Regions from separate parts of the Peribacillus sp. BM1 genome, predicted to be linked through region 3. Evidence: predicted binding sites of a transcription regulator. Region 3 holds the regulator's gene; each other region holds the start of a gene.

Region 1 (10,758 bases), 1.3 Mb from region 3:
ACGATTATCTTCACATTTTTATGATTTGTTTTCGATACTCTTTTGGCGATTTATTGGTGATTTTCTTAAAAACACGGCTAAAATAGTTGGGATTCTTATAGCCGACAGCATAAGAAATCTCTTTTAAGCTTTGGGATGTTCGTTGTAACAAATGAATGGCCTGTTCAATTCTGTAGATAGTCAAATAATCAATAAAGGTTTGCCCAGTCTGATCTTTGAAAAGCTTCGTAAAATAAGTAGGGCTTAGCTGAATATATTCAGCAATCTCCTCTAAACTAAGTGATGTTTGAAAATGTTCGTGAATATACGCCTTCGCCTTGGAAACCATTTTTTGTCCTTCATGATGCAGCAATATCCGCTCACAAAGATCAGCAATTAATTCCAAATAGCCTTGCTTTGATTGAATGGAGATTACATCTAAATCGGTTACAAATACACCTTGGTTTTCTAGTTGTCGTTTCGCGCTGATCAAATCTTCCCTAATTCGCTCCATACCTAAAATTTCTCTATTATTTACCATGAATTGTTCGTAGTACTGCTCAAAATGTGCGATGGTTGTTATGTAATCCCCCGACAATAAATGCTGTAAAACCACTTCGCCTATTTCATTGGACTCCTCCTCTTTTTCTTGACGTGGAAAGCCATAATAACTTCCATCCCTTATTCGCAATTGATTTAAGGAAAGTACCGATTCTTGATAAGATTTAGCAAGCTTCTTAATGGTTGCTGGATATCCAATTCCGCACCGCATTTGTACCTGCTCCCTTTTATTTACGAATACCGTTACATCCCGCGCCACTGTTAATGCATGAACTTTTCCTTGTAAAGAAAGATTTTCATTTAAGAAAAAAAGGACAGCTACTCGCTCACTTGTTAACTCGCCGATAATGCATGGATGCGGTGAAAGTTGTGATAGACCATGACTTAGTAGTTGATATTGTTGCTGATTCGAACAAGAATACACGTGAAAAAAGCCCACTTTCATCTCAGGAAACAAATCTCGAACCATTTTCTCTGTTTCCTCCGTACGATCCTGTTGCATAATCTTCATTAGCACATGTTGCTCTGCTACTTTTCTTGCCCCTAAAAAGGTTTGTTGTAACAACGCCTCTGATTCCTTCTCTATTTGGAATTCCTTATAGACACGGTGAATCGTCTCAATAGTTTCATTTTTTTTGCCTGGCTTTAATAGATATTCTTTAACACCTTCTTGCATCGCCTCCTTTGCATATTGAAAGGTGGCGTAAGCTGATACTACAATAAACTTGATCTGCGGTTGACTTTTGCGAATGAGCCCAATGGCTTCTAATCCATTCAGTCCGGGCATCTTAATATCGATGAACATAACATCCGGCTGTAATTCATCTGCGAGTTCAATCGCTATTCTGCCATTCTTTGCTTCACCAATCACTTTAATATCGGAAAAATTTTCTTCAATAAGCTTTTTCATTGCTTTTCGCTCCACCAATTCATCATCTACAATGACAACTTTCATCCACAATCACACCCTTTTTCAGGAATAAGAATTCTGACCGTCGTACCGATTTCTGAACTTGAATCAATTTCCATTAAATTAGCCTGTTGATAAAATAATTGCAGTCGTTTATGTACATTCTTGAAACCAATTCCCGTAGAATTTCCCATACGCTTTTCATGATGACCTCCAAAAGAAGATTTTTCATTCATCAAAGCAGACACCATTTCTTGATCCATGCCTTTTCCATTATCCTTCACTTCCACGACGACATAATCCGGTTGGCGATAAATATGTAAAGTAATTTCTCCATTATCCTCGAGGTCCTCAACACCATGAATAAAAGCATTTTCAATGATTGGCTGCAAAATAAGGCTCGGTATTTCCAAATCGAGGCATGTTTCATCAATCGTTGTGGAAAACATAATCCGATCGATAAATCTATTTTTTTGAATATAGAAGTACTCTTGGACAACCTTCACCTCATCACGTAGAGTCACCGGTTTATCCAAGTCTTCTAAGCTATAGCGCAATATAGTAGAAACAGATTCTATCAGTCTTGAAGTTAGATGGGCGTCTTCTAGATAGGCCGTTCTTGAAATGGTATTTAATGTATTAAACAAAAAATGGGGATTGATTTGATTTTGTAAATGCTTAAGCTCCAATTCCTTTAACAGCCGATCGAGTTCGGATTTTTGCCTAATTTCAACGATAAGCTGGCGGATATTCGTTCTCATCTGATTAAAAGATTCACTCAGAATTTTCATCTCATCATTCGACTGAATCAAAACCTGCTCACCGTCCAGTTTTCCAGCGGACACTTCTTTAGCAGCTTTTGTTAGGCTATAAATGGGTCTAGTAAGACCTCTTGAAAAAAATACTGCGATTAATAATGCAAGTAGAATGGTAGAAGTGAATAAGCTAATCGTAAACCATTGATATGACGTATTCCGCTTCTCCATACTGTCGTAGAAATCTTGATACTCAGTAAGCTCTACGTTTAATAGACTTAATGTTTTTCCCTGAATATAATTGGAGATATTTTGAATCTCTTTTAAATGAAACGAATATACATCTACATCCTCTAATTGAACAGAAGCAATGGTTGCTTCGCTTTCATCAAGCAAGCTGTTCAGCATCGCTCGATACGTTTCAAGCGATTGATGGTTTACTCCGCTTATCGCTGCATTTTTTAGACGTTTTTCATTTCCGATAAACTCCCCTCGTATTTCCCAATATTCTACAATATATGTATCATTTCGTTCCACTACATACGCATTAATTGTTTCATAAATCCTACTGGACTGCTGTGAAATTTCATTTAAGAGCAGAAATCCTCGAAAGCTTTCATGATATTCTGAAACCATTTGCTTACTGCTAAAAAAAATAGCAAAAGATACGAAATTAAATAGAACAACAAACACTAAAAAATAGATGACAAGTTTCGAACGGATCGAGTTCATGGACGTCTTCCTCCAATGAACGTGGCTTGAGTAAAAGGTAAGTCTTGTTTATGAATAACCGTCGTATCCGTATGTTTAATTTCTTCCCTTTCTTTTCCTTGCTTTAATTCAAATAGTGCTTCAACTGCTTTGTATCCCATCTGCTTCGGATATTGAACAACCGTTGCATCTATTATTCCTTTTTCCATTAATTTAAGCGTTTCAGGTAGTGTGTCAAACGCAAGAATATAAAGATTATTTATGTTCTTCGACTCCACTACTTGAGCAATACCGATACCATCCAGTGCGCTGGTTCCGTAAAACGCCGTCACCTCAGGATGTTTCATAAGTAGCTGATGTGTCGTTTTCACTGCACCAATTTTCGTGATATTCGATTCCTGAACATCAACAATTTCAATCCGTTTTTCTCGTTCCACTGCATCCATAAAGCCCTGTACTCGAAGTTTCTGATTAGCAGCCTCGAAGCGACCGGTGATAATGGCTACCTTTTGTTCACCTGTCGTATCAGCTATCAACGCCTTCCCCGCTAAAAAACCTGCATAATAGTTATCAGTTCCTATATAGCTCGTCCGCTCACTATTTGGGGTATCCGTATCAACCGTCACAACAGGGATTCCTTTTCCAACCGCTTTATTAAGTAGACTAATAAACTCCTGGTCTTTCATTCCTTGCGTTAAAATCCCATCAATTTTCCCAGCAATCGCCACATCGATCGTTTTTAAAAGCTCGTCACTATCGGCTTGCTTTGGGCCTAGATACTCTAAATTTACATTGTATATGGTAGCAGCTTCACGAGCGCCTTCTTCAATAAGCCGCCAATATTCGTTATCCACTTCTTCGGGTATTAGCACAAAGTGATAACTAAACTGATGATTTGTTTGAGCTAAACTCTCATGGGTATGAAAGGTTTCCTTGCCAAAATAAATGGTGCATCCAGATGCCAATAAAAAAGCAAGGAAAACAACCAAATAAAGTAAGCGCTTTATTAACATCGTAATCTATCTCCTTCTCCGTCGTTTGAATACAAAAGTACTCTAGAAGAGTCAATCAATGCAATTTACTATGAATAAATAACAGCTTTGGATAAAGAAATACTCTAAATTCTTTAGAACTCCTCTATTTTTATGGCGAAGTCAATGAAGATTTTTTCGAATTAAAGTTAAACTTCCATAAGTGGTAAAATAATCCAAATACTGTTATAAAAAAACCCATTGCTACTTATTTCAATAAGCAACAACGGGTAATTTTTACCATTCAATTAATAAGCTAAGCTATACAAAGCTTTAATATGTGCAAGATAACGGATATTACTTGCTTCTTTCATTAGTGTAGCTGGAAGACCTTTAAGTGGAATATCGTTGCCACCGACTGTTGCAACACCATCTTTGCGGCCAAGGCTTGCAAGTGTACCAGAATTAATTGGTGCAAATTTTTCAAACGTTGCATCTTGTAAATATGCGAATAAGTTGTATCCTACTAATTCACCCATTTGCCAAGCGTTTTGTGCAGTTGGTGCGTATGGACGACCACCTTCTTCTGGGAAGGCAACAGCACTGTCACCGACAACAAATACATCTGCGTGAGAAGAAGATTGTAGATATTCATTAACTGTCGCGCGGCCACGATCGACTGCAAGTCCAGACTGACCAACTAGTGGATTCCCTTGTACGCCGCCTGTCCAAACGAATGTATTCGCAATGATTTTTTGACCATCTTTCAAATCAATTTCATTACCAGCAACATTTGTTACAGGAAGACCTGTTAAGAATGTAACTCCACGCGCTTCTAAGCTTTTTGTTGCACGTTCAATTAAATTTTCTGGTAGTACAGGCAAGATTTTCGGACCTGCTTCTACAAGCTTTAATTTAATTTCTTTAGGATCTACACCATGGCTTTTCGCAAGCTCAGGCATGATATCAGCAAGTTCACCAACTAATTCAACACCAGTTAGTCCGCCCCCACCAATTACAATGGTTGCATCTGCTTCATTTTTAGATTTTGCATACTCACGAATGCGGTCTTCAACATGTGCGTAAATTTTATTCGCATCATTGGCTGATTTTAATACCATACTGTTTTCTTCTAGTCCTGGGATACCGAAGTATGCAGTTACACTTCCTAAAGCAACAACTAGAGCATCATATGATAAAGTAGCACCATTTGATAATTTCACTTCTTTATTGTCTGCAGAAAATGATTCAACTTTTGCAATTTTAAGATCGATATCTTTGCCTTTTAGAAGTTTGTCCAATGGCATTGCAACCGCTTCTTCAGCAACATTATGTGCTGCTAGACGGTGTAATTCAGTGATAATTTGGTGTGTTGGGAACTGGTTTACAATAGTTACCTCTGCTTGTGCTTTACTTAGATATTTACGAACAGTTAAAGCAGTAAGTAGTCCGCCGTAACCTGCACCTAAGATAACAATATGTTTTGAAATTGACATCGTGTATCCTCCGCCCTTACGATTTATATGGATAATGAATTATTTTTTATTACGTTCTGCATTAATTTCAAGGAATGCATTTGCGAAACGGAAAAGATTCTGCGCTTGTGGATCTTTTAGCATTTTCAACAGTCCAAAGAGACCAACTACATCTTTGCTTTGGTCTGCACGGTCTTTTGCTTCAATGGCAGTTTGTGCAAGTGATTTCACTGAACCAGCTACAGGTCCTGCAATTTCTTTGATCGCTCCAACCGTATCATTTTTTAATATTTCGTCAGTAGCTACTAATTGAGCATAGTCATAAGACTTCGTCATAATATTGACAATTTCCGTTAATTTTGGAAGTTGCTCTACTAAGGCATTCAAGGATTCTTGAACCTCTGGTTTTAAAAGCTGATCAAGGATATCAAGTTGTTCTTGGCTAGCAGACAATTTTTGTGTTTCTTGTTCTGGCTTTGTTTTAGCGATTGTTTCTGACATATCCAATTCTCCTTTACGATAAGCAATTATGCTTTTAATTTTCGGGGCAAAAGGGACCCCATTTCCTGTGTTGACTCTCAAATCTATGTGGACCTGAGAAGTTCGTGAAACATAACACAAATACTAATATGGTTTAAGAATAGCATAACGCACCCGTAGTCGTCGATACGTATAAGACGACTAAATTACATCAGATTACTTGGCGAGCCTTACTGTGGTCACCAAAAGGTGTATGACGAATAGATAAATTCGGGTAATAAATAATACTTCTAAGCTTACCATTTCCAGTAAACTTTAAAAAATACCTTTAATAAAACCATTAAAATGTTAAAGGTTTTAATTTTAAAATCACCTAATTAAAACAATAAACTTTGGCTAAAAAATTTTGTCTTTAGCTTACCTTCCCATTTGAGGGATGCACTTATATTATAATCTATTTGTTGAAATGTTTCATTAAAAATAAAATGAAACTTATTTCAGTGAGAATTTTTTTTCATTACATACGGTTGATTAGATCCATTTAACTGTCGCTAAACTTTAAAGTTTTTAATAAAGCGATGCGACTCGTGTAGTTTGCCACAGGGGAGTAAAACTTATGAATTCGAAGAACTAAAGCTGTAGGAAACGAAGATATTACAGCCTGTTAAACCGTGGTACAGTTATTTATCTAAAAACAAAGGGCAGCCCCCTACACAACGATACATAATTCAAACTAATCTGTGTAACACGATTAACTGAATAGTTGTGTGAGTTCTGCCCCTAAGATATCCAAAATCTACATTAAATAGCTGCTTTCGTTTGTTTCATTTTCCCAGTCTTTTTCGGACTGAATTTGTCAACAATCATCGTAATAGCACCATCACCTGTCACATTTGTAGCAGTTCCTAAACTGTCTTGTGCCAAGTATAAAGCAATCATTAACGTGATCATCGTTTGATCGAACCCAAGCATCGTTTCCAACACTCCCAATGCTGCTATCACAGCACCACCAGGTACACCTGGAGCTGCAACCATTGTTACACCCAGCATGAGAATAAAGGGAATATACATGGCAATGGTAGGCGCTGTACCATTCAGAAGCATAACACCTACAGAACAGCTGACAAGTGTAATCATGCTTCCTGACAAATGAACCGTTGCTAATAACGGCACAGTAAAATCTGCAATTCTGCCTTGAACACCTGTTTTCTTTACTTGTCCAAGCGTAACTGGAATAGTTGCCGCAGAAGATTGCGTTCCAACAGCTGTAAAATAAGCAGGTGCCATAATTTTCAACAATGTAAACGGATTTTTCTTATGAAGCAAACCGCCGACAGTATATTGAAGAATAAGCATGACGATATGAAGCACAATAATCATTACAAATACTTTTGCAAACACAGAAAGAATCGATTGAACTTGTCCGCCATATGTCATGTTCGCAAAGATTCCGAAGATGTGAAAAGGTAAGATTGGAATAATCGCTGTTTTAATTAACTTTTCAACGATTTGTTGAAAATCGTCAAATGCAAGCTGCAGTGTATTACCTTTAATGTAAGCTAATCCAATTCCAATAATGAAGGCGAATAACAACGCACTAATTACTTCCATAATTGGTGGCATTTCAATAACAAAAAAAGGATCAAGCAGAAATTCTTCTGGATTATCTGTCTTGGCAAGTTGGTTGCCTGAGATAAAGTTCGGAAGCAATGTATAACTTGCGATAAAAGCAAGAGCACCCGCAATAATTGTTGAGATATAGGCAAAAGCCGTCGTTATGCCAAGAAGCTTTCCAGCCCCTTTCCCCAGTTGCCCAATCCCAGGGGCAATAAATCCAATAATAATGAACGGAATGACGAATCCAATAAAGTTGCCGAAAATTCCGTTAAACGTTGCAAATCCTCTCACCAGATATTCTGGTGCAAAACTACCGATTACAATACCTAAAATAATAGCAACAATAATTCGTGGTAGTAGACCTAATTTTAATTTCATAGTTGAAGTCCTCCTAAGAAATACAATTGTTCATTCGATATGAATACTTTAGCATAGTAATGGATGAATTTAAATAGAATTATTCATTATTTACTTTTTTAATATAAGGACTCGGTCTCGATCGCAAATCTCGATTCCGGATCGTAAAGGATCGAATGGGTTAATACCTATACAAAAAGAGACCAACTAATAATGTAATTAGATGATCTATTTTTCAGTAAATTAATATTTAAATAACATAGCAACTAATTGATAGCCTGAACCAATTGTCCAGAACACTACATAGTCGCCTCGTTTAATCCGTCCAGTTTCAATCCCTTCATGTAAAGCGATAAAAGGGCTGCTTGTGCCGGTATATCCAAATCGATCGCCTATATAGATAACTTGGCTGTCAGCAATCTGTAACCGCTTCTTGATTTTCAAAATATTCACCAAGGCAAATTGTGAGAAGCAATAGGCGTTAATGTCACGGGCGGTAAGCCGATTTCTCTCTAACAGGATATGCAACATTTCATACGTTGGAGGCATGGCCATATTTCCATCAAACGGGAGCCATTGAATGTATTTATCATCACCAGTTCCACGCAAGGTATGCGATAATCCTTTAGCTGGATACATAATTTTTTCCCGGTTTACTGAATCAGTAAAGTAAATCGCATCTTGGAATCCACAATCTTCATCCGTTTTTTCCAAAATTACGCAAGCGGCAGCATCTCCATAATTAGCATATGTAATTTCATCTTCTGGGTTACTTATCAATGTATTATAATCAGATCCGACAATTAAAGCTGTTTTTACATGAGGATTAGCCTGCATATATCGACTTGCTTGTTCCACCGCTACTGTCATGCCCGCACAATTCGCATTCGAGTCCAAAACGATCGTATTCTTACCAGCTTGAATCGCATCATGCAGTAAAAGGGCATTTGTTGGGAAAGTCGTTTCTGGAACCTGTGTACTAAATACAATAAGATCGATATCCTCACCAGAAAAGTTAGCTTTTTGTAGAGCTCTTTTTGCTGCTTCCACTCCCATTGTAAAGCCATTTTCCTCTTCATCAGTAATCACATAGCGAGATTCTCTCCCCATAACTTCTAAAAATCGTTCAATAGGTTTTCCTTTTTTCTGGAAATGCTTAATATACACATCATTGCTAATCGAATTCTCAGGATGATAAATAGCTACTTGTTTAATCGCAATGTTCATCATATTACTATAGTCCCCTCATAAGCCGAATTGAAATTCTTAGAAAAAGAGGTTGTCCAAAACAAGGATCAGGCCCTTGTTAAGACAACCTCCACATTTTTTATTATACGTTAACAACTTCCGCGTTGGTAAGCCCTGTCTTTCGAGATAATTGCATTTTCAGAATCGTATTGTGAAAATGACTTTTTCAAACCCCGACTCTTTGTACATTGTATAGGAATTTTCCAAACTAGGAACCATCTCCTGCGTCAACAAATCCATTGTTGTGCAATCAATGATTAATTGGTATGACGACACGTCAATAGATGCAACTATTTTTTGATAGTCTTTGACAAAATTTTGGACATCTATAGGGGTAAACGAACCTCCCACAAACATATCCACAACCTTTTTAACCGCATTCACTTTAATACTGTATTTCTCAGCCATATGATGTTTAACTCCGTTAATATATAGTATCCTCTATTTATCGGCTGAAGGTTGGCTTTATTAATATCCATTTTTTCAAAATAGTTCCTTATACACTTGTGAAAATCAAAAAAGAGCGCCTTAAAGATAACCCAGAGATTGACAATCTTATGATAATTATTCTTCTAACATAGCGATTGGACTAAATACCTCGAAATGAATCTGTTCTTTTGGTATTTCCAATTGGTTTAGCGCTTGATTTATGACTTGCATAAAAGGAATCGGCCCGCAAAAGTAAAAATCCGCTTTTTTTGATGGAAGGTTTGCTTGCAATACGTTCACACCTACAAAGCCTTCTTTATCGAAATGACCGGACGTTCGATCGTCTTCAGTTGGTGAAGAATAACATATCACTGATTTAAGATTCGAATGCTCTTTCACTAATTGAGAGACATGATCTTTAAAGGCATGTGTTTGACTGTTGACAGTTGCGTGAATAAACGTCACTTCACGTTGCGGCTGTTTTTCCATGATCGTATTTAACATACTTAGCAATGGTGTAATACCGATTCCACCACTGATTAGGACAACTGGTCGCTCGTTGTTCTGTAGGACGAAATCACCTGCAGGCGCTGATGCGAGTAAAGTGTCTCCCGCTTTCACTTTCTCATGTAAATAAGTAGAGACAATTCCAGCTGGAGCGTCGGTATGAGCATCTTCGCGTTTCACACTAATGCGGTAATACTCCTTTCCAGGTGCCAAAGAAAGGCTGTAATGGCGAATATGGCTATATTTCTCCCCCGGTATTTCCGCTTTAATTGTTAGATATTGCCCTGCAGTGTATGAAGCAATCTTTTCTCCATCTTTGGGTTTTAAATAAAAAGAAGCAACTGTTTCACTTTCTTCTGCTTTTTTATCGACATAAAAGGTTCGGTATCCTTCCCAGCCACCAGCTTGTTTTTCAGTTTCTTCATAAAGATTTTTTTCAATTTCAATAAAGGCATCGGCAATATATCCGTATGCTTTCCCCCATGCCTCAATGATCTCATCTGTGGCAACATCACCTAGAACATCTTTGACTGCTTGAAGCAATGTTTCACCGACAATCGGATATTGTTCAGCCTTAACTCCAATCGCTCAATGCTTCTGTGTAATCCTTTCGATAACCGGTTTTAGCGCATCAAGATTCGTAATATGCTCACCAGCAGCATACACTGCATATCCTAAAGCTTCCTGTTGGATACCTCTTTTTTGATTCGTTTGATTAAAGATGTTATATAAATCGGGAGCTTTTGAAAATAGGAGTT
Region 2 (10,758 bases), 230 kb from region 3:
ATACTAAAGATCATACTAAATCCAAAGACGAAGAAGATACAACTCATAATAAATGGTAAGCCGCTATTATTCGGCATATGAATTTTTTCGATTTTACCTTTAAATATTACGTGGCCATTTTTCTTAGCATCCCAGAATGCTTCAGTCGATTTAACTTGCGGCGTAATCGCGAAGTTGTATTCCGGTACTGGAGTATGAGTGGCCCACTCAAGAGTGCGTGCGTTCCATGGATCGTTACCGATATTCCGTGGTGAGTAGCGAACGCTATAATAGACATTGTAGACAAGTAATGCAAAACTAATGGCCATAATACCTGCTCCGATAAATGCAACCATATTCAATGGACCAAATCCAGTTGCTTCAGAGTACGTGTACATTCGGCGTGCTTGACCGTCTAAACCAGTAATATACATTGGGATGAATGCTAAAACGAATCCAATGGACATTAACCATACTGTCCATTTACCGATTCTCTCATTTAACATGAATCCGAACATTTTTGGCCAGTAGTACGTAAGACCACCAAGCATTGCATATACAACACCAGGGATAATCACGTTATGGAAATGAGCAACTAAGAACATTGTATTATGATATTGATAATCCGCAGCTGACATCGCAAGCATAACCCCTGTTACCCCACCAAGTGTGAACAGCGGAAGGAAATGCATCGCGTAAAGCATTGGAGTAGTAAATTCAATTTTCCCTTTCCAAAGGGTGAACAACCAGTTGAAGATTTTAACCCCAGTTGGAACAGCAATCGCCATCGTTGTAATGGAGAAAAAGCTGTTTGCAAGTGCCCCTTGCCCCATCGTAAAGAAATGGTGAGCCCACACAAAGAATGAAAAGGCAGAGATAACAACCATTGAAGCAACCATGGATTTATACCCATAAAGATTGCGACGTGCAAAGGTCGAGATAATCTCACTAAATAAACCGAATGCCGGCAAGATCAAGATATATACTTCAGGATGTCCCCAAACCCAGAATAGGTTGGCCCAAAGCATATCTGAACCACCGTCACCAATTGTAAAGAATTTTGTATCGAATAAACGATCCATTGTACCCATTGCAAGTAATACGGTTAGTACAGGGAAAGCAAAAGTAATGATTAAGTTAGAGATTAAAGCAGACCATGTGAACATCGGCATTTGCATTAATTTCATGCCAGGTGCTCTCATCTTAAAAATAGTCGTGATGAAGTTGATACCCGTCATTAATGTACCGATACCAGCTATCTGAATGGCAATCATGTAATAATTCGAACCTACAGAAGTACTAAACTCATTCCCTGCAAGCGGAAAATAAGAAGTCCAACCTGCATCAGGTGAACCACCAATTACGAATGAGACGTTGAATAGCATCGCACCCATAAAGAATAGCCAGAAGCTTATAGCGTTTAGACGTGGGAAGGCTACGTCACGAGCACCAATTTGTAATGGTACGACGAAGTTAAAAAAGAACATAATAAATGGCATAGCCATAAAGAGAATCATAACGACCCCATGAGTTGAGAATACTTCGTTATAATGCTGAGATTCTAGTAATTTATTATCAGGAATGGCAAGTTGAGCACGTAACATAATACCATCTACGCCACCGCGGAATAGCATAAGTAAAGCAGAAATTAGATACATAATACCGATCCGTTTATGGTCTACTGTTGTTAACCATTCACGCCATAGATAACCCCATTTTTTAAAATAGGTTATGCCTAAGAGTATCGCAATTAGAGTAAGACCGATGGCAACCATCGATGCGTATATCAAAAAGCTTGGATGCGGTACGGCAAAGCGATCAAAGAAATCCATACTTTTTTTGACTCCTTTCAAGATTATATTGATTGTCATATAAAACGAGTGGTTAGTATATTTGTAACCTATTAATGATGACTGTGATTTGTTTCTTTCTCAGAATCACTTGATTCATGATGGTGTTCGCCTTCTTCTGAATCCTTATCAGAATCGGCTGAACCATGATTATGTTCTGGAGCTGGTGAGAATTCTAAATGCGTTCCAGTATATGTGGATCGTCCAAGATGTCCAGGTTCTAATAACTCATTAAATTTTTCTTCAGTAATAGGTTTAGCTGTATCGTGCACTTCTTTTACCCATTTATCAAAGTCAGTTTGGGACATTGCCTGAACATCAAACGTATTTTCAGCAAATCCTGCTCCACTGAAATTTGCATTTCGGCCCATTAATTCACCAGGTTCGTCTGCTGCTAAATGTAATGTTGTAACCATGTCAGCCATTGCGTATTTCTGTCCACCAAGTTGTGGAATCCAGAAGCTAGTAATTGGTCCGTATGAATAAAGTTTGAATTCAAGTGGGCGACCTGCTGGAATATTTACATAGTTAACGGTTTCAATACCTTCTTCAGGATAACTAAAATGCCATTTCCAGTTAGAGGATGAAGCGTAAATAACTACTGGTTCTTGACCTTCGTATCCCTTCGGTGTGGCCTCTACTTCATAGTTACTCTTAACAGACATAACAGAAAGGAAAATGACAATGATAATTGGAACACCAATACAAATTGCTTCAACAAGCATATTCCCTTCAATATGTGGAGGTTCATAATCTGCACTCTGTTTAGAGGCGCGGTATTTAACTAACACGAATACTAAAATTGCAAAAACAACAATAACAATACCAGACATGATCAAGATGGATAACATAATATCATCGGCTTGCACTTTGGCTTGCGGCCCTTTAGGGTCCAAGACCAATAGTGGTTCACAACCAGATAGCACAGCAGCAACCGTGAAAATCATGGCTAATAGAGCCCATTTTAACTTCATAGTAGTACCCCTTTCCCTTATATTTCTTAGTTATTTAGATAAAGTGTTAATCTTTTCACAAACTGACGTTTCTATCTTATTACCATCTATATAAAAATACAATCAAAAGATAAATATGTCACAAAAAGTTCATGAAGATGTTGAGAAATAGTGGCAGTTAAGGCGATAAATTGGATTAATTGAAAATGATGGAATACAATGATGGGGTTCAGAGGTATTTCTGATTGAAATCATGTGGTATCTAATGGATGGATCAAAGAAAAAATTACATTAATATAATATATATAAAAGCAGGAACCGTAAAGGTTTTCTGCTTTTTTTGTTCTTTAATCAGCCCCAATATTGTTTACTAATGGAGGCCTCACTTTATCAGAGGTACTAGTAAGAGTAGTGATGCTAACAATATAAAGGAGGTTTTAAGAATAAAAAAATGGGTAACTTTATGGGATATGAATAATTTTTATAGAAAAGTCAAAAAGTAACACGTACAGTCTTGGATAGCGGACAAGTGGTAATAAAAAAGGGTTGGTAGAATCACTAGAGTGTTTGCTTGACCATGTACAACTTGTTTTTGAAGGCCCTGTTGTCATTAGACGATTTCTGAAGATTGTATGAATGAGTTAGAGTATGCTGTTTCTACCCAATTCCTGTTTTTTAATATGAAGTAAAGGAGGATTCACGATTGGTCGAGTATGATCCCGTTTTATATAGCCGAATTTTAACTGGTGTTACATTAGGTTTTCATACCATTTTTGCCACTCTAGGGGTTGGGATTCCACTTCTTATTGCATTAGCAGAATGGATCGGAATTAAACGAAATGACTTGCATTACCATGTGCTTGCAAGGCGCTGGACTAGAGGGTATATCATCTCTGTTGCTGTTGGTGTCGTTACCGGGACGGCGATTTCCCTACAACTCAGCTTATTGTGGCCGAAATTTATGGAAGCGGCTGGTCATACCATTGCGCTGCCTTTATTCTTGGAGACATTTGCCTTTTTCTTTGAAGCTATTTTCCTGGGGATCTATCTCTATACATGGGATCGGTTTAAGAGCAAATATGCTCATTTTCTCTTATTACTCCCTGTATTTATAGGTGGTGGCGCATCAGCCTTTTTCATATCGACTGTGAATGCCTTTATGAATTCACCGATTGGTTTTAATTATGAAAATGGCATTTTAACAAATGTGAACCCAATTATGGCGATGTTTAATCCAGCTACCCCAACAAAGGTAACACATGTTTTGGCATCCTCTTATTTAACCGCGGCCTTTATTTTGGCGATGATAGCGGCCTTTTCAATTTATAGAGGCAGGGACCATGTCTATCATAAAAAAGCATTGAAATTATCCATGACTGTCGCCCTTGCCTTTGCCATTTGTACGGCCTTGATTGGGGATTTATCAGGGAAATACCTCGCTCAATATCAACCAGAAAAGCTGGCGGCGGCCGAGTGGCATTTTGAAACAGAGAAAGGAGCGACGTTAATTTTTGCTGGTTCTTTAGATGAAAACAATAAAATTAGCAAGGCTATCGAAATTCCATATGCATTAAGTATTCTGGCACATGGAATACCAGGGGCAGAAGTAATAGGGTTGGAGGAATTTCCAGTCGAGGATTGGCCTCCTTTGGTCGTCCATTATTACTTTGATTGGATGGTTACAATCGGCATGTTTCTTGCTCTTGTTGCCTTTATCTATTTTTGCATGCAGTACAGGAAAAAATGGAATGAATTTAATAAACCATTATTAAGCGCTATTATCGTGGGCGGGCCGCTTGCGATGCTTGCAATTGAAGCCGGTTGGTTCATGGCAGAACAAGGCCGTCAACCATGGATCATAAGAGGATTTATGCGCACCGCAGAAGCTGCGACAACATCAAATCATGTTGATACGATGCTAATACTGTTTATATTGCTGTATCTCGTATTGGCCATTTCTATCGTTATTGTGCTCAAAAGGGTATTTAAAGCGAGCCCGCTTGAGAAGGAATTAAAAAAACAAGGGATCGAATAGGGAGGAACCATTGATATGAGCTATGAACTACTCGGCATTACGGTGCTATGGACATTTTTATACGGCTATGTCATTGTGGCGTCCATTGATTTCGGTGCTGGTTTTTTTAACTATTATACATCGATAACGGGAAAAGGGCCCATTGTTCATAAAGTTATTGATCGTTATCTCTCACCAGTTTGGGAAGTGACAAATGTATTCCTGATATTCTTTTATGTGGGACTAATTGGTTTTTTTCCATCTGTTGCCTATTACTATGGGACAACCCTACTTATTCCAGGGAGCATTGCGACGATACTGCTTGCTATACGCGGCTCCTATTACGCATTCCACCATTACGGTCCAAGAAAGGCAAAGTGGACGCAATTTTTGTACGGTTTAACAGGTCTGCTTATCCCTGCCTCCTTATCGACTGTTTTGACCATTTCCGAGGGGGGATATTTGAATGTCAGCGGTGGTAATGTGTCTTTGGATTACAGTGGGTTATTTACAAGCTTCTATTCTTGGACCGTTATTATCTTGGCAATTGTAAGTGTGCTGTATATCTCTGCCTGCTTTTTAACGTATTATGCACACAAAGCTGGGGACACAGAGGCTTTTGATATTTTGAGAAAATATGCCCTTTCCTGGAGTTTGCCCACCATTTTAGCAAGCTTTCTTGTATTTTTATCAATCAGCCACCATAACTGGGAACACTTCAGTCGTATGCTTGACCTTTCTTGGATGTTCATTCTATCGAGCTTATTTTTTCTTGGTGCGGTCTATCTTATTTGGAAAAAACAAAGATTGGGTCTTTCATTCATATTGGTCATGCTTCAATATGCTTTTGCCTTTTATGGATATGGGGCTGCTCACCTGCCTTACCTACTATATCCGTACCTCTCGATTTATGATGGGTTTACGAATGAAGCAATGGCCATCGCTTTAATCATTACCTTTGTTGCCGGTTTATTATTGCTTATTCCATCGCTAATTCTGCTTATGCGATTGTTTGTATTTAGCAACCAGTATGTACAAGGAAAGAAATAGGAGGTGGGTTCTTGACTACATTTTTAATTATGGTAGCACCATGGATTATTGTCGTAATCGCCATCATCCTATTATTTGTCTGGGGGGCGAAGGGGAAAGACACATACCGTTGACTAGAAAGGTACCCGGATTATGAGGTAAAGGAAGCGGGAATGATAAAGTGAAACTTCCATCAGTCGGAATTTGTTAGCCTCCACTGATGGTTAGGTAAACCGGGATAAAGTTGGGAGATCGGCGATGTTATGAATCAGCTAAAAAAAATGGCGTTTGCAAAGAGAGGAACCATATTATTACTGGTTATTTTCGCTTGTTTGACAGGCGTTGTAATAATTATACAAGCCTATTATTTTGTGAAAATTGTTGATTTGGTCTTTCTAAAAGCTGCTTCCTTTAGCGCTATTGAGCTTCCGTTAGGCATTTTGCTTGCCGTACTTTTCTCCAGGGTGGTATTCATGTATATGGGAAGAAGAACGGGCATCAAACTTGCTTCAAAAGTAAAAAGGGAAGTAAGGGAAACATTGTTTGTGAAATATGCCAAAAATCCGATCCAGACTTCCTTGAGTGGGCAGACGGGGCGAAAGGTAAGTACGGTAATGGATGCGGTAGATGAAATCGACAGTTATTTCAGTAGTTACATTCCTCAAATCATCCAAACCGCAATTGTGCCTGTTGTTATTTTGCTTGCTGTATTTACCCAACCTGCTTATTCAGGTCTTCTTATGCTGATTACAGCACCTTTTATACCGATTTTTATGATTATTATCGGGATGAAAACGCAAAAAAAAGCAGAAAACCAAATGGAAAAGATGACCGCTTTTTCGGGTCATTTTCTCGATATTCTACAAGGTCTAACAACGCTTAAGCTTTTTGGTCGAGCGAGACAGCAAAAAGAAGCCATTAAAAAAAGCAGCTTTGATTTCCGCGATGCTACTATGGAAGTACTCAAAATCGCCTTTTTATCTTCGCTTACATTAGAATTCATTTCGACGCTTAGTATTGGCTTGATTGCATTTGAGCTATGTCTCCGCCTTGTTGTTTTCGAAAATATCACCTTTTTCTCCGCCTTTTTCATATTAATACTGACACCGGATTTTTACTTGTCGTTAAAAGACCTGGGAAGTGCCTTTCATGCCGGACGTGGGAGTATGGGGGCGGCCCAAAAGATAGCAGACGAATTAATACAAGAAGAGCACTCAATCTCATGGGGAACCTTGCATTTACCTAAAAGTAGTCCTCCACCTGCTATAGAGATCCAGGGACTAAAGTTTACTTATAATGAAGGGGATTTTTCGTTAAAGGATTTGAATGTCTCGATTCTCCCTTTTGAGAAGACAGCAATTGTCGGTCCTAATGGGTCTGGGAAAACAACACTTTTGCATATCATAGCTGGATTGTTGGAACCTACTGCAGGAGTGATACAGATGAATAGGAAGCCGCGTTCTGAGTACGAGGAAGCGAGCTGGTTTAATCAAGTTAGTTATATTTCCCAGAATCCATATCTTTTCTCTGGAACGATTGCTGAAAATATCCGTATTGGCGGGGATCTGGAAGCCTCCATGAAGGAAGTAGAAAAAGCCGCTGAAAAAGCGGGGCTATCAGGGATGATTCAATCGCTTGAATGTGGAATTGATACAGTGATTGGCGAAGCAGGAAGGGGCCTGTCTGGAGGCGAGAAGCAAAGGGTTGCACTCGCCAGGGCATTTTTAAAAAAACCTTCCCTTATTCTTTTTGATGAGCCTACAACAGGGCTTGATTTATATACAGAACAAATATTGCAAGCATCGATGGGCGAATTGAGCAAGAATTCGACGGTGATCACGGTCGCTCACCGTCTCTATACGATTCAAGATGCCGATCAAATCTTATTTTTGAAAAATGGTAGGTTGGTTGCGACTGGAAAACATGAAGAACTCATCGAAACAGTCTCAGAATATCGCAATATGGTGTTTGCGCAACAAGGAGCGGGTGCAAAATGAAGGATTTACTACTTGTCGTTCGGTTAGTTGTAATAGAAAAGAAGGACATCCTGTATACTATTTTGTTTGGATTTTTCGCAGGGATCGTTGCGATTAGCTTATTCGCTTCTAGTGGGTATTTGATTTCAAAAGCAGCCCTTGTGCCCCCTTTGTATACGATGACGGTGATGTTGGCATTGTTGAAACTATGCTCAATTCTTCGTGCTCTCAGTCGTTATGCAGAGCGTTTTTTTTCACATCGGGCAACTTTTGCCATTTTAGGTAATTTGCGTGTTTCCTTTTTTGAGAAGTTGGAACCACTGGCATCAGGTATTTTACAAAAGTATCGAAGCGGCGACCTTCTATCTCGCATTGTTGGAGATGTGGAAAGTTTGCAAAACTTCTATCTACGCGTTTTTTATCCCCCCATTGTTTTCGTTCTTGTGTTTTTAAGTACGATTGTTTTTACTTCTTTCTACTCGATTTATGTTGCCATGTCATTATTTGCCGGTATGATTTTAACCGGTTTTATCGTCCCGATTTTATTTGCACTAAGGCAAAGGCATATTGAGCAGGGAATTCAAAGTGAGCGCGGTGAATTGTCTACTGAAGTAACCGAGTTTCTTTACGGATTCCGTGATTTGAAAATCTATCAGAAGCTGGAAGATAGAGAACGACGGCTGCTACAGCTTTCCAATCTGTACATAAAGGAGCAAGAGAGAAAGGAAGGGTCGGCTAATTTTAGTCAAACGTTGAATACGTTAATCGCGAATGGTGTCTCCTGGTCTATTGTTGCGCTGGGGGCTTACCAAGTTACCACTGGTAAATTGGATGGTCTATACCTCGCAATGCTTGTGATGATTTCCTTGAATGTATTTGAATACTCGATTCCATTGGCCTCTTTCCCTGTTCATTTCGAAGACAGTCGAAGAGCGGCAGCCCGTCTTTTCTCGGTGGTGGGGAAGGATGCTCCTATGAAAGTAGAGCCAGATAGCGAGATTTATAACTTGGATCAAGATCCCATCGCCATTGATATTAACAAGGTATCTTTCTCTTTTTCTGAACACACCCGGCCGGTACTGAATCAGGTTTCTCTAACTTTTCCGGCTGGGTCAAAGACAGTAATCGTTGGCCCATCCGGTTCAGGAAAATCGACACTTTTGCAGCTGCTTATGAAAATGCAAACAATTGATGATGGTAAGATTTTTTTCAATAGTACTTCCATTGATATGATCACGAAAGAAAGCATTTGGAAAAGCATGAATGTAGTTCTGCAGGAAAATCACTTTTTCTATGGAACCATCAAAGAAAATTTACTTCTTGCAAGAGAGAATGCAACAGATGAGGAATTAGAAGCAGCGCTAGCAAAGGCCCAGCTTGACGGATACACGTTAGATCAAGCCGTTTTTGAAAAAGGAGAAAATCTATCTGGGGGAGAAAAACAAAAGCTGGCAATTGCCCGCACTCTATTAAAGGGAAGCCGTTTATGGTTATTAGATGAACCGACTTCGTCAATGGATGCATTGACGGAACAAAACATATATAGGCACCTATTTAATCAAGCTAAAAACGATACACTCGTTCTCGTAAGTCATCGCTTAACAGGCCTAGACAAGATGGATCAGATTATTGTAATGGACCAAGGGATGGTCGTCGAATCCGGCTCGTTCACAGAGCTTATGGAGAAAAGAGGATACTTTTACGGTATGAAGCAAATTGAGAAGAGTGTTCTTTTTTTATGATTGGGATTGGAGCTATATACATACAGCTTATTCGGGGAATCCTCTTATAATATTATAGGGAAACAGAGGGGGAATTGCTTTTCTGTTAAAAAGGAGAGAAACTGGTAGTGATTCTCCCCTTTTTGTATTTCGGAACTAGGACCCATATCCAAAGGTAATGTGTAGTTTCTTGATTACTGTAGCAAGAGTGATCATGATTGTGCTTAAGTGGTTGGTCAATTTTATTGAAAAGTGGATGGCATAAGATAAAGTGGTTCTATTATAATTAAGGAAAATATTCGGAAGATAGAGAAAATTGGAGTAGACTAAATAGAAGAGGTGCTCGGAGGGAGATTTTCATGAAGGTTAGTATGATACTAGTCATTATTATTAGTGTATTTGCAGCTATTTCTACAATTAAACTAGCTGGTAAAAGTGATCAAGATTATAGCACAGCTACAAAAAGAAATTTAACGAATTTAACACTAATCTATGTAGGATTAGGTGTTATTTCAGTAATCGCTATTGCGTATATTCTTATTAAATGGGCTTAAAGTCTGCATTGTTAACAAATGACTAAAATATGACATTCTATCTAGTTGTAACAATCTAGACGGAGTGTTTTTTTTGATTGAAATATTTGCAGTATCATTTTGCTTAGATAAACATGTGATTTCTTATACTTGCAACCAATAAACGAGAGTGCTAAACTAGTATTGTACCGAATGGTAGGTACAGTACATTCAGTGTAATATAGGTTAACCTATTTAATAGGGAAGAGAGAAAAAAGGAAGTGTGCCCGTTGAATATCACCATAACAGACAATGCGATAGAAGAACTGAACAAAAAAATTGGGGAACAAAAAGGAATACTGAAAATAAAATACGAAATCGATGATAACGAATTTTTTGGGTGTGCTGGCGGCATCCCGACTTTATGGTTGGTTTCTTCTGCAGAAGAAAATAAAGATCAATTATTTGAAACAAATAACCGCGCTGTTTTAATGGAAAAGTCAAAATTGCTCTTTTTTGAAAAAGAACTTAAAATTGATTTTTCAGATGCAGCTAATAGTTTTCAGTTAGTGAGCCCGGAGCGAATCATAAACGGAAGAATGGCGTTTATTAATAAAGTTGAATAGAAATGGTATTTATGTTTTTAATTGGAAATAATATAGAAGAAACTCGCCGTTAAAGTAGCTTTTGCTAAAAGGTAGCAAAGCCTACTTTAACGGCGAAT
Region 3 (10,758 bases):
GGGATGAGGTGTGGGTAGCGGAGAAATTCCAATCGAACCTGGAGATAGCTGGTTCTCTCCGAAATAGCTTTAGGGCTAGCCTCGAGATGAGAGTATTGGAGGTAGAGCACTGATTGGACTAGGGGCCCCCAACGGGTTACCGAATTCAGTCAAACTCCGAATGCCAAATACTTATTCTCGGGAGTCAGACTGCGAGTGATAAGATCCGTAGTCAAGAGGGAAACAGCCCAGACCACCAGCTAAGGTCCCCAAGTTTACGTTAAGTGGAAAAGGATGTGGAGTTGCTTAGACAACCAGGATGTTGGCTCAGAAGCAGCCATCATTTAAAGAGTGCGTAATAGCTCACTGGTCGAGTGACTCTGCGCCGAAAATGTACCGGGGCTAAACGTAACACCGAAGCTGTGGATGGATACCGTATGGTATCCGTGGTAGGAGAGCGTTCTAAGGGCGTTGAAGCTAGACCGGAAGGACTGGTGGAGCGCTTAGAAGTGAGAATGCCGGTATGAGTAGCGAAAGAAGGGTGAGAATCCCTTCCACCGAATGCCTAAGGTTTCCTGAGGAAGGCTCGTCCGCTCAGGGTTAGTCGGGACCTAAGCCGAGGCTGAAAAGCGTAGGCGATGGACAACAGGTTGATATTCCTGTACCACCTATACATCGTTTGAGCGATGGGGGGACGCAGAAGGATAGGGTAAGCGCGCTGTTGGATATGCGCGTCCAAGCAGTTAGGCCGGAAACGAGGAAAATCCCGTTTCCATTAAGGCGGAGCTGTGATGGCGAGGGAAATATAGTACCGAAGTTCCTGATTCCACGCTGCCAAGAAAAGCCTCTAGTGAGATGTAGGGTGCCCGTACCGCAAACCGACACAGGTAGGCGAGGAGAGAATCCTAAGGTGTGCGAGAGAACTCTCGTTAAGGAACTCGGCAAAATGACCCCGTAACTTCGGGAGAAGGGGTGCTTTTTAGGGTGAATAGCCCGGAAAAGCCGCAGTGAATAGGCCCAGGCGACTGTTTAGCAAAAACACAGGTCTCTGCGAAGCCGCAAGGCGAAGTATAGGGGCTGACGCCTGCCCGGTGCTGGAAGGTTAAGAGGAGAGGTTAGCCGCAAGGCGAAGCTTTGAATTGAAGCCCCAGTAAACGGCGGCCGTAACTATAACGGTCCTAAGGTAGCGAAATTCCTTGTCGGGTAAGTTCCGACCCGCACGAAAGGCGTAACGATCTGGGCACTGTCTCAACGAGAGACTCGGTGAAATTATAGTACCTGTGAAGATGCAGGTTACCCGCGACAGGACGGAAAGACCCCGTGGAGCTTTACTGCAGCCTGATATTGAATTTTGGTACAGCTTGTACAGGATAGGTAGGAGCCTGTGAAGCCGGAGCGCTAGCTTCGGTCGAGGCGTCGGTGGGATACTACCCTGGCTGTATTGAAATTCTAACCCGCGCCCCTTATCGGGGCGGGAGACAGTGTCAGGCGGGCAGTTTGACTGGGGCGGTCGCCTCCTAAAATGTAACGGAGGCGCCCAAAGGTTCCCTCAGAATGGTTGGAAATCATTCGTAGAGTGTAAAGGCACAAGGGAGCTTGACTGCGAGACCTACAAGTCGAGCAGGGACGAAAGTCGGGCTTAGTGATCCGGTGGTTCCGCATGGAAGGGCCATCGCTCAACGGATAAAAGCTACCCCGGGGATAACAGGCTTATCTCCCCCAAGAGTCCACATCGACGGGGAGGTTTGGCACCTCGATGTCGGCTCATCGCATCCTGGGGCTGTAGTCGGTCCCAAGGGTTGGGCTGTTCGCCCATTAAAGCGGTACGCGAGCTGGGTTCAGAACGTCGTGAGACAGTTCGGTCCCTATCCGTCGTGGGCGCAGGAAATTTGAGAGGAGCTGTCCTTAGTACGAGAGGACCGGGATGGACGCACCGCTGGTGTACCAGTTGTTCTGCCAAGAGCATCGCTGGGTAGCTACGTGCGGACGGGATAAATGCTGAAAGCATCTAAGCATGAAGCCCCCCTCAAGATGAGATTTCCCATAGCGTAAGCTAGTAAGATCCCTGAAAGATGATCAGGTTGATAGGTCAGAGGTGGAAGCGTGGCGACATGTGGAGCTGACTGATACTAATCGATCGAGGACTTAACCTTATTGTTCTTGAAAAAAGCAAAAACCCTTCTTATTATCTAGTTTTGAAGGAATGAAAATTTCTTCTTGCAAAATTTCAAAAAAGGCGTTATAATAATAAATGTCTTATTGAAAATGTTTGGTGGCGATAGCAAAGAGGTCACACCCGTTCCCATTCCGAACACGGAAGTTAAGCTCTTTAGCGCCGATGGTAGTTGGGGGTCTCCCCCTGTGAGAGTAGGACGCCGCCAAGCTTAAATTTAATAATAATTAATGTATAATTTCTTAAATAAAGGATATACTATTATTATTAAGTAATAACTTATATCGTCGCGGGGTGGAGCAGTTCGGTAGCTCGTCGGGCTCATAACCCGAAGGTCGCAGGTTCAAATCCTGTCCCCGCAATCATAAAAAAAGCGAAACCTAGGTTTCGCTTTTTTTATTGTCTAAATGGATGGGAATTGTGGATAATCTTACTCAATTCGTCTGTCTGTATTCAACTTTAGTGGCTAATTTGCAAGAATTATTAACATGTGTATAACTAATCAGGATTTTTTTTACACTATAAAAAAGACTAGGCGCAGTATGTGTTAGTTTCATTAAGTACATATTTTGGTGAAACTTACCTACGTTAACTCTTATCAGTTAATCACGAGAGACACATATTGTGGATACTTAGCTTGAATAAACTTATTTTTTTAATTATCCACAGAGTGAAAAGTGGAAATTAAGAACTACTCATTTCACTTTGTGGATAACTGAAAAGTGCTTGAGTGAAATATGGGTTTTCACAGTACATCAAAATGTGCCAAAAGCAGTTTAGTTCATTGAGATTCAGAAATTTCCAAAATGAGATAAGAGGAATTAATTTCTAATTTTTGAGGAAGTGTGATCTTGGTAAAAAGCTCCTCGTGCATTCTTGTGCTTTTCTTGTTTGTGTCTTGTTTTGAAAAAAGGTAAACTACTTATAGGATAATGAACCAGCTTGCGTTTAGCTGTTTGGTTTTTTTGAGGTGATAATATAGATGGAACAGAAGTTTGAGTGGGTTTCTAGGAGTGAATTAGAGACGGTAGATTTTGCTAGTAGTTTGGCGGAGAAACTTAATGCTGGAGATGTATTGGCTTTGGAGGGTGACCTTGGTGCGGGTAAAACAGCTTTCACCAAAGGGCTTGCAAAAGGCTTAGGTGTTAAGCGGAATGTGAATAGCCCTACATTTACGATTATAAAAGAATATATGGGCCGCTTACCGTTATATCATATGGATGTATATCGAGTGAGTGAAGAAGAAGAGGACCTTGGTTTTGACGAGTATTTCGAAGGTGAGGGAGTGACTGTTGTTGAATGGGCCCATTTAATTCAAGACCAACTTCCGGAAGAAATATTAACGATTCAGATTTTTAGACTGGGTGATTCAAAAAGGCGAATTGTATTGCAGCCATCTGGAACTCGGTATGTTGAGTTGTGTAAGGAGATTATTTTATGAAGGTATTAGCGATTGATACATCGAATTTTACATTAGGAATAGCTTTGACTGATGGAGACCAAGTGGTTGGGGAATACGTTACAAATTTAAAGAAAAATCATTCTTTGCGCGTAATGCCAGCCATTGAGTCACTTTTAAGAGATTGTGATACAAAACCAGCTGAATTGGAGAAAATTGTCGTAGCAAAAGGACCTGGCTCATATACTGGGGTTAGGATAGGCGTTACTATTGCTAAAACACTTGCTTGGACATTAAATATTCCTTTGGTTGGAATATCGAGTCTAGAAGCTCTAGCAGCAAATGGCCGTTATTTCAATGGGATGATATCTCCTTTATTCGATGCGCGCCGTGGACAAGTTTATACAGGGTTGTATCAATTTACTGAGAGTGGTCTAGAGAGCTGTAGTGAGGATAAAAATATGTTGGCAGTTGAATGGGCACAAAAGCTTAAAGAGTTGAATGTGCCCGTACTATTTGTCGGTCAAGATATTGCAATTCATGTTGATACACTTAAAGATGTATTAGGTGAACAAGCTTATTTTATTCCAGCACAAGCCTATAACCCAAGACCTGCTGAGTTAGCGTTTTTAGGAAGAGATAAGAAACAAGAGGACGTTCACATGTTTGTCCCCAATTATGTGAGGATGGCAGAGGCGGAAGTCAAGTGGTTAGAGCAACAGAAAAAATAGATAAAAATTCTAAATGGAAGAGACCGGTTGCGATGAGTAAAACGATGACGTTTCGATTAATGAGAATAGAAGATATCGACCAAGTTTTGATTGTAGAGAGACAGTCCTTTACGTTGCCTTGGAGCAGGGAAGCTTTCTATAATGAATTGAATCATAATCAATATGCGAAGTATCTGGTGATTGAGGATGAAGGTAAGATTGCCGGATATTGCGGCGCGTGGATTGTTATCGATGAAGCCCATATTACCAATATAGCTATTTTGCCTGATTATCGCGGGCACAAGCTTGGTGAAGAACTGCTCCGAAAGATGATTGAGGTTGCGTTAAGTATGGGAGTCATTCGGATGACGCTTGAAGTACGTGTTAGCAATATGGTTGCCCAGTCTCTGTATAAGAAGCTTGGCTTTCAAACTGGGGGCATTCGTAAAAATTATTATACCGACAACCAGGAAGATGCATATGTAATGTGGGTGAATTTAACGTGAAAAAAGATCAACTTATCTTAGGGATAGAAACGAGCTGTGATGAAACAGCAGCAGCCGTTATTAAAAATGGGACCGATATTCTTAGTAATATCGTTGCCTCACAAATTGAAAGCCATAAGCGATTTGGTGGGGTTGTCCCTGAAATTGCATCAAGACATCATGTAGAGCAGATTACTCTTGTATTGGAAGAAGCGTTACGGGAAGCAGATGTTACCTATGATGATCTTGATGCTATTGCCGTTACTGAAGGTCCAGGTCTTGTTGGTGCATTATTGATAGGAGTAAACGCAGCGAAGGCTGTAGCATTCGCGCATAATATCCCATTAGTAGGTGTACATCACATTGCGGGACATATTTATGCAAATCGGCTGATTAAAGAAATTAAGTACCCGGCCCTCTCTCTAGTAGTCTCAGGGGGGCATACAGAGCTTGTAATGATTAAAAGCCCCGGCCAGTTTAAGGTGATCGGTGAGACGCGGGATGACGCAGCTGGAGAAGCGTATGATAAAGTGGCGAGAACCTTACATCTGCCTTATCCGGGCGGCCCTCATATAGATCGATTGGCTCAGGAAGGGGATCCTACTTCTGTTCCGCTTCCAAGGGCGTGGCTTGAAGATTCTTATGATTTTAGCTTTAGCGGTTTGAAATCTGCTGTAATCAATACACTTCATAATGCAGAACAGCGTGGTGAAACGATTGAGCCAGCAGATTTAGCGGCAAGCTTTCAGCAAAGTGTGATTGATGTTTTAGTTAAGAAAACGGTCAAGGCGACTCAGGAGTATGGTGTTCATCAAGTCCTTTTGGCTGGCGGGGTAGCTGCAAATAAGGGTCTTCGTAAGGCGCTTACTGAAGCATTTGAAGCAATCACGGATACTGAACTGATTATCCCACCACTTGCTCTCTGTACAGATAACGCAGCAATGATTGGAGCGGCAGGTAGTGTTTTATTTGAAAACGGGAAAAGATCAGGCATGGCGATGAATGGAAACCCAGGTTTAGATATTGAAACAATTTAATTGGAAATGGTGAGCTAGCGGTAAAAGGCAGCTCACCTTTTTCTATGAATAGGCTGTGGATAATTAGAAGTAACAGGTAAATTATCCACAAGAAAGCGCATTATTTATTAAAAAGATAGAAAATTCCATCAACTGTGGATAACTTATCGATTATTATGTGTATAACCATATGGTTTTGTGGATAAATATGATCTATTCTGTGGATATTGTGGAAAAGGCTAATGAGACTAGGAATAATAACGTTGATAATGTGGATAAGGCTGTGGATGAATGGGAAAAACGGCAATGAGGGGGAGAGGGATGGAAAAAGAAACGATCGTGGAGCTTTCAATGAAAAAAATAAATATAGCCGTTTTGGTTGTAAGTATCTTGTTCCATAGGAAAGGGGTCAGAACCCACATTTAATATATCGTTTATTGGACGTGTAAGTGACACAATAAACGGACTATAGAATGTGAGGTCTGACCCTTTTGGGATTCTCTAAACAGGATGATCAAATTTGGTGTTATGTCATCTTCGTTCTTATTCCGCAAGTTCCGCCCATTCTTCAAGAAGCACATCAAGTTGTGCCTGAACGCGATCAAGATCAGCTTGGATCGTAAGTACTTTTTCGTGATTTTGAAATACATCAGGATCACAGAGAAGCTCGTTATATTGTTCAACTTCGCTTTCAAGCTTTTCCATTGTTGCTTCGATTTCTTCAATGCGACGTTGACGCTGACGTTCTGCCTTTTTTGCTTCTTTATCTACCTTAAAGGAAGACTTGTCTGCCGTTTGTTCTGGGCTTGTCCCGTTTTGATGGCGTTCATATTCTTTAATCTCTAGTTGTTCTTGCTTTTTTTCAACATAATAATCATAATCACCGAGAAATTCCTCGCTTCTGAATTTGGAAAGCTCAATGACTTTGGTGGCAATTCGATTAATAAAGTAACGGTCATGTGAAACGAACAGGATCGTACCTGGATAATCAATTAGGGCATTTTCGAGTACGAGTTTGCTATCGAGGTCAAGATGATTGGTTGGTTCATCTAAAATAAGGAGATTTCCTTTCTCCATCATCATTTTCGCCAAAGCCAATCTTGCTTTCTCGCCCCCACTAAGGGTTGAGACTGTTTTCAATACTTCATCACCCGTAAAGAGGAAATTACCAAGTATCGTCCGAATTTCTTTCTCAGGCACAGACGGATGTTCGTCCCACAGTTCATTAAGCACACGTTTATTAGAAACAAGATTCGCTTGTTCCTGATCATAATAGCTGACTTGAACATTTGTGCCAAAGCGAATGTCACCTTGTATAGCTGCTACTTTTCCGATAATCGTTTTTAATAAAGTTGATTTTCCAACCCCATTTGGACCAACAAGAGCAAGGCTATCTCCCTTTGAAATCTTCATAGTAATATTTTGGGAAACAGCAGTATCCTCATAGCCGATTGCTAAATCCTGAATGGAGAGGACGTCATTACCGCTCTGCCTATCTATTTGAAAAGAGAAAGATGCGGATTTCTCGTCACCGTGAGGACGGTCCATGACATCCATTTTATCTAATTGCTTCCGTCTACTTTGAGCCCTTTTGGTTGTAGAAGCTCTTGTAAGGTTCCGTTGGACGAAATCACGTAGCTTTTCGATTTCTTCCTGTTGTTTTTCAAAGAGCTTCATGTCACGCTCGAAGCTCTCTGCCTTTTTCACGAGATAATTGCTATAATTACCATGGTACTTCTTGATAGCATTGCGTGAGATTTCATATACTTGATTCACAACTTTATCTAAAAAGTATCGGTCATGGGATACAATTAATACAGCACCATGATAATTTTGGAGATATTGTTCAAGCCATGATAATGTTTCAATATCCAGATGGTTTGTCGGTTCATCCAAAATCAAAATATCAGGCTTGGTCAACAGCAATTTCCCAAGTGCCAGTCTTGTTTTTTGGCCACCGCTCAAGCTGTGAATCAATGTAGAACGATCAAAGTCTGCAAACTGAAGACCATGCAAAACGGAGCGAATATCGGCTTCGTATTGATAACCACCTTGCTCCTTGAACTGTACTTGCAAGGTATCATATTCAGAAAGAACCTTTTGATATAAGAGTTCATTTTCAAACGTTTCGGGTTGTGACATCATTTGTTCTAGTCTTCGTAGTTCCTTTTCTTTGGAAATAAGACCTTCATATACGGTTAGCATTTCATCCCAGATGGAAAGCTCCGATTCAAGCCCGGTATCTTGTGCCAAATACCCAATGGACACACCCTTTGGTTTGATCAATTCACCGCCATCATGGGAAAGATGTCCAGCTATGATTTTCAATAACGTGGACTTGCCAGCACCATTTCTGCCGACTAAGGCAATTCTGTCTCTATTTTGAACTTCGAGCTTCATATTTGATAAAATAAGTTCAGCTCCGTAATACTTCGATAATTGATTGATTTGTAATAAAATCATGATTTCACCTCGATTGCGTTATCCATAGTGTAACGTATTATGGCATTTATCGGCAATAGAAGCACTCGTATAAAAGCATTCGGGTAAGGAAATTAAACAAAATTGTTACAAATAATGCATTATAGTGTATGATTTAAAAAGAGCACTCCACTTAGGTAATGTCCGACAAGATATGATAACTACCTGAATGAACAAGATGGTACAACATTGAAATGGCAACGCTACCAGAAACATCTTTTACTGTTAGCACCAAAAGGTATGAAGAGCGCATACTTAAAAGCATGAGATATCGACCGTTTTGACTACTAAATGAAGAAATAGCACATGGGAAAGCGGGGAAAGTAATGATCCAAGAACCAATGAAGATTCCGCAAGCAACTGCCAAACGGCTGCCCTTATATTATCGTTTTTTAAAAAATCTACATTCTGCTGGTAAACAAAGAGTATCATCTGCAGAGTTAAGTGATGCGGTTAAAGTGGACTCGGCTACGATTCGCAGGGACTTTTCTTATTTTGGAGCCTTAGGTAAAAAAGGCTACGGATATAATGTGAATTACCTCTTATCATTTTTTCAAAAAACTTTAGACCAAGATGACCTAACACAAGTTGCATTAATTGGGGTTGGTAATTTAGGAACAGCTTTTCTAAACTATAATTTTTTGAAAAATAATAATACAAAAATTGCGATGGCATTTGATGTAGATCCAGAGAAGGTAGGAAAACGGGTAGAAGATGTGTATGTCCATCATATGGATGAGCTCACAGAACGATTGAAAGAAGAAAATATTGCGGTTGCGATATTGACTGTACCAGTATCAGTTGCTCAGCCGATTACTGATCAATTGATTCAAGCAGATATTCGCGGTATATTGAATTTCACACCTGCGAGATTAAATGTACCGAGTACGGTTCGGATTCATCATATTGACCTTGCTGTGGAATTACAGTCTCTTATTTATTTTCTGAAGAATTATACAGATTCAGAAGAAGAAAATAGTATAGAAGAATAATAAACACGCTGTCCGATTCTTGCATCAGGCAGCGTGTTATTTTAATTTTATTACTTTTTCTTCTTTTTTTGTACCGCTTTGATCTTATAATGCAGAATAAGCATTCTTACGCCTGAACCCAGGTCAAGAGTGGCTAAACCAACAAGAAAATAAGAAAAGAAGCCCCAACCGTTAGATGATACTGATTGAATAGCAAATACGGTGAATAGAACCCCTAACGCGATATAGATAATGCCAATAGATAAAGGTGACCGACGTTTCATAAAACCCCTCCGATAAATGACTGCGCTTTTTCCAAAGAATCCAAGTATTTGTCATAATTCAACTGCACGATGACGACGAGTGTATTCATCGCTACATGTGCGAATATTGGGACGAGAATTCGCTTGGTCTTTATATATAGATAGGCAAAGGTAAAACCCATTGCGGAGTATAAGAGAATATGCTCGGGCTCAAAATGAGCAAAACCGAATATGACCGAACTAATGAGTGCTGATAGGAAGAAGTTTAATCGCCTATAAAGAGAACCGAAGATGATTTTTCGGAAAATAATTTCTTCCAGGATGGGTCCAACGATAGAGGACACAAGCATAACGATTGGAAATTGTGTGATTAGGCTTAAGATCTGCTCCGTGTTTTCTGAGTTCTGTTTAATGCCCATCTGTTGCTCAAGCAGTCCTGCTACTGTCTGTGCAAACATGGCAAGGAAGACCCCGCCAAATCCCCAAAGAATCGAAACGGGAATCGTAGTCTGATTTCGAATATCCTTTTGCCGCATCTCGTGCCGCATGAAAAACAGGACAAATATCAGAGCGATAATGAAGCTGAAAACAATCCAATAGGCACCAATTAACGTTTTGAGTTCGTTTGTTAACTCCATACCAGCAGAAACAGCAATCATTGCAATGATATCGATAGCTAATCCACCTGACAGCTGCATAATGACATATGTAATGATGACAAACCAAAATTCTTTTTTCAAAAAGATATCTCCTTTAAACTAGGGTATACAATCATTTTATGAAAATAAAAAAGGATAAGACCACACACCCCAATTAGGAAGCGTATGCTGAATACTTTTACTTATCGTATAAAGAAAAGGGTATCAAAAAAAAGCAGATAACTCCAATTAAACGTACGAATCCTTCATTTGTTTTTAAAATAAGAAATAGCTATGAAATAGTATTCCCGTCTACCAAATAAAATGAATAGAAAAATTTACAATAGAATTACTTGCAAAAGAACCAGGTTTTATTTAATATAATAATTGTGTTAGCACTCGATGGTAGTGAGTGCTAATAAATAAGAGGATCCATACATCAACACAATTTGAGGAGGGTGTTTCACTTGTTAAAACCATTAGGTGATCGCGTTATTATTGAACTAGTTCAATCTGAGGAAAAAACTGCAAGCGGTATCGTACTTCCTGATACTGCAAAAGAAAAGCCGCAAGAAGGTAAAATAGTGGCTGCCGGCAATGGCCGTATTCTTGAAAATGGTGAACGTGTAGCTTTAGAGGTTGC

Evidence for each region. The regulator Rex, encoded in region 3, represses fermentation and respiration genes when NADH is low (regulators of the CRP and FNR family bind a similar motif). The targets are predictions, from matches to a motif close to TTGTGAAATATTTCACAA.
Region 1: AC1MGI_RS00100 (helical membrane plugin domain-containing protein) is a predicted target of Rex. The motif match lies at 5,966-5,983, and genes of this name have one in related genera.
Region 2: qoxA (cytochrome aa3 quinol oxidase subunit II) is a predicted target of Rex. The motif match lies at 2,847-2,864, and genes of this name have one in related genera.

What each region holds. Positions count from the first base shown of each region.
Region 1 is NZ_CM155259.1:12,837-23,594, forward strand. It holds gene AC1MGI_RS00080 (response regulator transcription factor) at 11-1,495, opposite strand; gene AC1MGI_RS00085 (sensor histidine kinase) at 1,492-2,937, opposite strand; gene AC1MGI_RS00090 (sugar-binding protein) at 2,934-3,929, opposite strand; gene AC1MGI_RS00095 (NAD(P)/FAD-dependent oxidoreductase) at 4,196-5,377, opposite strand; gene AC1MGI_RS00100 (helical membrane plugin domain-containing protein) at 5,423-5,863, opposite strand; gene AC1MGI_RS00105 (dicarboxylate/amino acid:cation symporter) at 6,644-7,837, opposite strand; gene AC1MGI_RS00110 (ketoacyl-ACP synthase III) at 8,060-9,046, opposite strand; gene AC1MGI_RS00115 (hypothetical protein) at 9,203-9,472, opposite strand; partial or broken gene hmpA (NO-inducible flavohemoprotein) at 9,629-10,758, opposite strand, start outside.
Region 2 is NZ_CM155259.1:1,557,910-1,568,667, forward strand. It holds gene qoxB (cytochrome aa3 quinol oxidase subunit I) at 1-1,811, opposite strand, end outside; gene qoxA (cytochrome aa3 quinol oxidase subunit II) at 1,883-2,803, opposite strand; gene AC1MGI_RS07565 (cytochrome ubiquinol oxidase subunit I) at 3,486-4,817, shown strand; gene AC1MGI_RS07570 (cytochrome d ubiquinol oxidase subunit II) at 4,833-5,846, shown strand; gene cydS (cytochrome bd oxidase small subunit CydS family protein) at 5,858-5,959, shown strand; gene cydD (thiol reductant ABC exporter subunit CydD) at 6,089-7,822, shown strand; gene cydC (thiol reductant ABC exporter subunit CydC) at 7,819-9,543, shown strand; gene AC1MGI_RS07590 (hypothetical protein) at 9,882-10,076, shown strand; gene AC1MGI_RS07595 (iron-sulfur cluster biosynthesis family protein) at 10,325-10,660, shown strand.
Region 3 is NZ_CM155259.1:1,325,058-1,335,815, forward strand. It holds rRNA gene AC1MGI_RS06540 (23S ribosomal RNA) at 1-2,132, shown strand, start outside; rRNA gene rrf (5S ribosomal RNA) at 2,248-2,363, shown strand; tRNA gene AC1MGI_RS06550 (tRNA-Met) at 2,441-2,514, shown strand; gene tsaE (tRNA (adenosine(37)-N6)-threonylcarbamoyltransferase complex ATPase subunit type 1 TsaE) at 3,135-3,593, shown strand; gene tsaB (tRNA (adenosine(37)-N6)-threonylcarbamoyltransferase complex dimerization subunit type 1 TsaB) at 3,590-4,282, shown strand; gene rimI (ribosomal protein S18-alanine N-acetyltransferase) at 4,315-4,767, shown strand; gene tsaD (tRNA (adenosine(37)-N6)-threonylcarbamoyltransferase complex transferase subunit TsaD) at 4,764-5,783, shown strand; gene AC1MGI_RS06575 (ABC-F family ATP-binding cassette domain-containing protein) at 6,306-8,225, opposite strand; gene AC1MGI_RS06580 (redox-sensing transcriptional repressor Rex) at 8,570-9,235, shown strand; gene AC1MGI_RS06585 (YdiK family protein) at 9,286-9,498, opposite strand; gene AC1MGI_RS06590 (CPBP family intramembrane glutamic endopeptidase) at 9,495-10,217, opposite strand; gene groES (co-chaperone GroES) at 10,583-10,758, shown strand, end outside.